Regions from separate parts of the Streptomyces sp. WMMB303 genome, predicted to be linked through region 2. Evidence: riboswitches for the same ligand, from Rfam matches in the RefSeq annotation. Region 2 holds a riboswitch; each other region holds the start of a gene.
The links. A riboswitch is a leader RNA that binds a small molecule or an ion and turns the genes downstream of it on or off. The one in region 2 is predicted to bind cobalamin.

Region 1 (2,253 bases), 380 kb from region 2:
GCCCCAGGGCCAGCGGCAGGACGGCGAGTGCCGCCACGAGGACGAGCAGCAGCGCGTTGATCCTGGTGTTGCGCTTCATCGTGCCGCCGCCTCCGTCTCGGTCCGCTTCCGCCCGCCCGACAGGAGCACGCCCAGCCGGGTCAGTTCGCCCTTGCTGGACTGCACCAGCAGGCGCATGACGAGCACCGTGAGGAGCCCCTCGCTGATCGCGAGCGGAATCTGGGTGACCGCGAAGATGGAACCGAACTTGCCCAGTGCGCCGAGGAAGCCGCTGCTCGGGTCGGGGAAGGCGAGCGCGAGCTGCACGCTGGTGACGCAGTAGGTGGACAGGTCGGCGACGAACGCGCCCGCGAACACTCCGACCATCAGCGGCGCGCCGAAGCGCCGCAGCAGCCGGTAGGCCCCGTAGCCGGCCCACGGACCGACGATCGCCATCGAGAAGACGTTGGCGCCGAGCGTGGTCAGCCCGCCGTGCGCGAGCAGCAGCGCCTGGAACAGCAGCACGATGGTGCCCAGCACGGCCATGATCGGCGGTCGGAACAGGATGGCGCCCAGACCGGTACCGGTGGGGTGGGAACAACTGCCGGTGACCGATGGCAGCTTCAGGGCCGACAGGACGAACGTGAAAGCACCCGCGGCTCCCAGCAGCAACGTGCTCTCGGGATGCTCCCTGACCTCACGGGTCAGGGACCGGGCTCCGTGGACGACGAACGGCGCCGCCGCGACGCCCCAGGCGACCGCGTGCACCGGAGGCAGAAAACCCTCGGCTATGTGCATGGCTCAGCAGACCCTCTCCAGCACCTCGTGGATGGACGACGTGCCTTGGCCGGTCTCCTGGCTCACGGGTACACCGCCCGCACTCCGCCTTCCCGGGTCCGAGGACCCAGTGGCTGCCCGCAAGGGCCGGAGCCGGCATTCCCGATCACAGTGGCGAGGGCCGCACCGGTATCGCACCGGATTTCCCGTTCACCAAGGCGTGGCGACACTAGTCGCACACACGCCAGGTGACAAGCCGGGGGCAGGGAGTGCGAAGGCTGAGGTCACCTCCGCGTCCCGGGCCGCGCACCCCGGCGGGCCGCGCACCGGCGCGGACCGGCACGGGCGTTCACACGCGGGCGGAGTGCTCTCGCGGCACCGATCGCACACGTGCGCGGCGGACCGGGTACGGCCGGCCGGCGGCGACGCGTGCACGGGGTGCGGGAGGGGCACGATACGCGGCGATCCGCCCTGAGAGATCCCCGGGCCCGGCTCGTCCCGCCGCGGTACCCGCCGAGCCGGAACCCCCGGTTCAGGCCGCTGACGCCTGGGCGCCACCGGCCGGCCCGCCCGCGGCGCTACTCATGACCTGGCGGGACGTGCTCCCGGAGGACGCCGGGCGAGCCCCACCGCCCGGGAACCGGGGTCCCGTGCCGCCGCGAGAACGCCGGGCCCGCACGGGCCCGGGCACGCGCACCACGCGGCCCGGCCCGCCGGGCCGGGCACGAGCCTGCTGAGGGGACACCACTGATGACAACCTCATCCACAGCAAGGGAAAGCGCCGCCTACACCGCCGCCGTCGCCGACTCCGCGGCCGAGGTGCGGGCCGCGCAGCGGCTCCGCCACGAGGTGTTCGGCCGGGAGATGGGAGCCGCTGCCGGGTCCCGCTCGTCCGGCCTCGAGAGGGACGCCTTCGACTCCGTCGCGGACCATCTGATCGTCACGGAAACCGCGACGGGCGATGTCGTCGGCACCTACCGCCTCCTGCCGCCGGGACGGGTCCGGCTCTCCTACGCGGACGGCGAGTTCGACCTGGGAGCGCTGGCAGGGCTCCGCACGTCGATGATCGAGGCGGGACGGTCATGCGTGCATCCCGGCCACCGGTCCGGAGCAGTGATCAACCTGATGTGGTCGGCGCTCGCCCGCTACGTGCTGCTGTCGGGGCATCGCTACCTGGCGGGCTGTGCCTCGGTGCCGCTGGCGGACGGCGGGCGGAGTGCGGCGCACACGTGGGCGCTGTGCGCCGCACGCCATGCGCCGCCCTCCGGCATGGAGGTCTTCCCGCACCGCCCGTGGCAGCCGTCGGCGCCGGCGCAGGTGACGGAGCCTGCCGGGGCCCGCACCGCGCTGCTCCCGCCGCTGCTGCGCGGCTACCTGCGGCTCGGCGCGTGGGTGTGCGGAGCTCCCGCCCACGACCCGGAGTTCGGCGTCGCCGACTTCTTCGTGATCCTCGACATGGAGCAGTTGAACGACCGCTACCACCGCTACTTCCTCGGG
Region 2 (2,253 bases):
CGGGAAGGAGCCGATGGTGGTGGTCGGCAGCAGCGGCAGGCCCAGGTGTGCGCGCTGGGCTGTGGTGCGCTCGGCGTAGGAGGGGGAGCGGCGGGTCTCGGCCTCGGTGACGGCGGCGGCCCGGGCCCGCACCGCCGGGTCGTGGGTGAGCGCGGAGTCGGTGCGGGAGGCCAGGTCGGCACGGTTGGCGGCCAGTTCGGCGCCGATGGCGTCGGTGCCGTGTGCCAGGCCCTTGGCGAGGGTGGCGATCTCGGCTGTCTTCTGCCGGGCGAAGCTGAGCCAGCGCAGCACCTCGGGGTCGATGTCGCGTTCGGCCTTCACGTCCAGCGGTACGTGCAGCAGTGAGCAGGAGGCCGATACGTCCACCCGGCCGGCGAGCCCGAGGAGGGTGCCCAGGGTGGTCAGGGATTTCTCCAGGTCGTTGATCCAGATGTTGCGGCCGTTGACGACGCCGGCCACCAGGCGCTTGCCGGGCAGGCCGCCGGCTGCGGCCAGCGCGTCGAGGTTGGCCGCGGCCGCCTCGGTGAAATCCACCGCGAGGCCGTCGACCGGTGCCTTGGCCAGCATCGGCAGGGCGTCGCCGAGCCGGTCGAAATAGGAGGCGACCAGCAGCTTCGGCCGGTCGGTGAGCCCGCCCAGCTCGCGGTAGGCCCGCTCCGCGGCGGCCAGCTCCTGCGGGGTGCGGTCCTGGACCAGTGCGGGCTCGTCCAGCTGGATCCATGCGGCGCCCGCGGCACGCAGATCGGCGAGCAGTTCGGCGTAGACCGGCAGGAGCCGCTCCAGCAGGCTCAGCGGCTCGAAGTCCGCGGCGACCCCCGGGGCGGGCTTGGCCAGCAGGAGGTAGGTGACGGGACCGACCAGCACGGGCCGGCCCGCGAGCCCCAGCGCGAGGGCTTCCTTCAGCTCGGCGACCTGCTTGCCGGCGTCGGCCGCGAAAACGGTGTCCGGACCGAGTTCGGGGACCAGATAGTGGTAGTTGGTGTCGAACCACTTGGTCATCTCCAGCGGCGCCACCTCCTGGGTGCCGCGGGCCATCGCGAAGTAGCCCGCCAGGGTGTCGGCCGCCACGGCCTCCCGGTGGCGTTCGGGGATGGCACCGACCATGACGCCGGCATCCAGCATGTGGTCGTAGTAGGAGAAGTCGCCGGTGGGCACCTCGTGGATGCCGGTCTCGGCGAGCTGCCGCCAGTTGGCAGCGCGGAGGTCCTTGGCGGTCTGCCGGAGGGCTTCGGCGGTGACGCGGCCCTTCCAGTAGCCCTCGACGGCCTTCTTCAGTTCCCGGTTCGGGCCCTGGCGGGGGTAGCCGTGGACGGTGGCCCCTGCTGCCGCAGCTGCGGACTTCGCTGTCACGGAGATCTCCTTCGCGAGATGTCTCGTCGGGATCCCGGCGGGCACGAGGAGCGAAGGTGACGGAATACCGGTGAAAAGCCGGAAGCGCGGCTGCTTCCGTCCACCGGACATGTGCGCCGACCCGCCCTCGAGGTCACCGGAATATCCGCACACACGTGGGCGCGTGCGGGCAACGGGCAGGTCTTCGGACTCGCGGGCTCGCCTGCCGGTCTCCCGGCGGGCTCCTACTGGCCGTCGCTTCCCGGACCGTCGGGTCCAGTGCGTGTGACGGCGGTCGTTCCCGCTCACCGCTGCGGGGCAGTCCCGGACTTCCACCGGGTTCCCTCTTACGACGCCCCGCCTGGCGGGCGGGACGAACCAGCTGCCCCGCCAGCCTAGGTGCAGAGCCCCCCGCCCGGGTAGTGCGCCCCGCGAGCCCCCGCCCCTCCGTGCCCGGCCCCGGGCGCCGGCGCTCCGGAGGTGAGCGTGCCCTCCCCGACGCAGGCAGTGGCCCTGCCCGTGTCGCCCTCATGCGGTTCAGCGGTTCCGCCACGTCCCGGAGGGGTGTTCCTGCGCTGTCGCACGATGCGGGCCAGGAGGGACCGGCCGTCGGCCCGGGGGACGAACGCCGGCCGGGCCGACGGAGGAACGCGGCCGCCAGTGCCGCGCCTGGCTCACGCGTCCGACGAAGAGCCAGGCAGGGCCGAGGGCGAGGAGGAAGCATCCGGAGCCGACGACGGCCGGCAGCACGCTCGACCCGAACTCCTCCCGCAGTACTGAGCAAGCCGGGGGCGGGACGGGCGAGGGGATGGGGGGCGTCCTCTTTCGGCAACGCGAACGGCAGGGCCGACGGCGCCCCGACTCCTCCCGCCGCTGGGCCCGGTCCCGCGCGGCGAGGCCGGTGCGGAGCCGAGTGCCTGTTGC
Region 3 (2,253 bases), 3.1 Mb from region 2:
GATTCGCCAGCGCGTTCGCCGCCCCGACACACACGACCATCGCCGCCAGACGCAGCCCGTCGTAGAGCCCGCCGAGCAACTCCTCGGCAGCCACCGGGCCCAGCAGCCGGATGCCCGCCGACCATTCCGGAAGCGGCACGGCAGGCAGCGTGAACAGGACGTGCTCGCCCTCGCCGCCGCCGAAGATGACCCGGAAGAGAACGCGCATGACGACGATGAAGGCGCCGAGCCACAGGTACATCCGGAAGGCGAGCGCCCACGGCGCCGTGCCGCGGCGCCGCGCCACCACCAGCCCGGCCACCCCCAGCAGCATCGCCAGCAGCAGAGGGTTGGTCGTGCGGCTCGCGGCCACGGCGAGAGCGAGCGCCCACAGCCACCAGGCGCCAGGGTGGACAGTGCGCGACAGGGGTGTCAGGTGCGGACGCTTCACGGCGTCGTGGCGTCCTCACCTCTGGACCTGCGCCGCCGCCATGCGGCCACGCCTCCCGCGGCGGCGAGGCCCGCGGCCGCGGCTCCTCCCGCCAGGGTTCCGACCGGCACACCGGAGGAGCCAGAGGCGTCTTCGCCCGCCGCATTCCCGCCCTGCCAGTCCTCGGCCTCGGTGGGAGCGGCCACCGGACCGGACGACCCCCGGGCCTCCTCGGTGCGCCTGTCGTCCTCGGCGCTGCCCTTGGACGGCTTCTTCCCGTCCTTCCCCTTGTTCTTCTCGTCCGTCTCGCCCTTGCCGCCCTCGGTCGAGTGGCTTCCGCGGTCCTGGGGGCCGGAGCTGCTTCCATCGGAACCTCCCGCCCCGCTGCTGCCGCCCCGCCCACCGGTGCCGCCGACCGCCCCGCCGCCGCCCTGCTGCGGACCGGCGCCGCCGGAGCCCGAACCACCCCCGGAGCCCGTGCTGGGGCGCCGGGGCGCGACACGCGGCGGGGGAGCGTCGTTCTCGGTGTGGTCGAGGGAGAAGGACCAGCCCTCGAAGCTGCCCCGGGGCGGGGTGCGGTAGGTGACGCCGCGCTGACTGTAGGCCCACCGGCCGCCGTTGGGCGCGTGCCAGTAAGACCAGTAGGCGCTCGCCGGAGGAGTGTCCACGCACGGCTCGCGCTGCGGACCGGGCTTGCCCAGCAGACGGCACACGAACGACTCGCCCCACCGGTTGGTGCCGGTCACCTCGATGCCCGCGGCCTTCAGCGCGGCCAGGCCGGTGCGGTGACCTCCCGGCGCGCACCGCACCAGGGTCCCGCCACCCAGCTCCCGGAAGTCGACCACCACGGTCACCCCGTCGGCATCCGGGCAGTATCCGGCCCTGCCCCTGGACGCCGCCGACGCGGAAGCCTCGGCCGGCGTCGTCAGGCCGGCGCCGACCGAGCCCACCAGCACGGCGAGCACCGCGGCCAGGGTGCGTAACACGCGAGGCATCGGAGGCCCTTCATCCGGGGGCCGCACCAGGGACCCCGGCCCCGGCCGTACGAAAACCCCCGGCATCTCTTCCGAAGAAGAGCGCGCAGGGGTCCGGGCTCGGGGACTTGGAGCTCCACGCTGCGGACCATGACAGTGGGAAGCGGTGCACGTGCCGCATCGGGCGCTCCGGCTCGCAGCACAGGACTCAGGGCCCTCCGCTGCTCACGGTTGCAGGTCAGCGCCGGATTCTCACCGGCTTTCCCCGCATGCGTACGCATGAAGTTGTGTGTCCGCCGACGGCGGACACCAGGGATGCTAGACCCGCAAGGATGTTCGCGCCAGGGGGTGGTGCCGCCGCTCACCGGCCCCGCTCCGGAATTATGTATGCCGCACTCGCCGGATGCGAGGACGAGCTGCCGACCGTGGCCGAGCCGCAGGTGGCAGCCCCGGTGCCGAGGCCGTCGGCCCGTGCGTCACAATGAGCCCACGAGGCGAGGGGAACCAGGAAGCCGGTGCGAGTCCGGCGCGGTCCCGCCACTGTGACCGGGGAGCGGCCCTCCACCATGCCACCGTTCGCGAACGGGAAGGCGGAGGTGAGCGACGATCCGGGAGCCAGGAGACTGACCCGTCGCCGGTCCGACAGCAGGGGCGAGGACACCCCGGAGAGGATCGACCGTGACGAGGCATGCCCGGACGGAACCGGCACCACGGCCCGGACCCGGCAGAAGAGGAGTGCTGGCAGCCGGAGGCGGACTGGCACTGGCCGGCTCTGGCCTGCTCACCGGCTGTGGCCGGGACGGAAGTAGCGCGGACGACGGCGACCGGTTCCGCGCCGCGTTCACCGCCGGCGGCTCCCAGGAGACCCTC

Region 1: it holds a riboswitch for cobalamin, as region 2 does, so the genes downstream of both, P2424_RS00650 (energy-coupling factor ABC transporter permease) here and metE (5-methyltetrahydropteroyltriglutamate--homocysteine S-methyltransferase) in region 2, are expected to answer to the same signal.
Region 3: it holds a riboswitch for cobalamin, as region 2 does, so the genes downstream of both, P2424_RS16245 (hypothetical protein) here and metE (5-methyltetrahydropteroyltriglutamate--homocysteine S-methyltransferase) in region 2, are expected to answer to the same signal.

Annotation. Positions count from the first base shown of each region.
Region 1 is NZ_JARKIN010000001.1:136,783-139,035, forward strand. Features, by position in the region: gene P2424_RS00645 (energy-coupling factor ABC transporter substrate-binding protein) at 1-79, opposite strand, end outside; gene P2424_RS00650 (energy-coupling factor ABC transporter permease) at 76-777, opposite strand; cobalamin riboswitch at 807-989, opposite strand; gene P2424_RS00655 (GNAT family N-acyltransferase) at 1,507-2,253, shown strand, end outside.
Region 2 is NZ_JARKIN010000001.1:520,422-522,674, reverse strand. Features, by position in the region: gene metE (5-methyltetrahydropteroyltriglutamate--homocysteine S-methyltransferase) at 1-1,350, opposite strand, end outside; cobalamin riboswitch at 1,529-1,679, opposite strand.
Region 3 is NZ_JARKIN010000001.1:3,651,350-3,653,602, reverse strand. Features, by position in the region: gene P2424_RS16250 (CbiQ family ECF transporter T component) at 1-430, opposite strand, end outside; gene P2424_RS16245 (hypothetical protein) at 427-1,404, opposite strand; cobalamin riboswitch at 1,545-1,678, opposite strand; cobalamin riboswitch at 1,886-2,009, shown strand; gene P2424_RS16240 (ABC transporter substrate-binding protein) at 2,119-2,253, shown strand, end outside.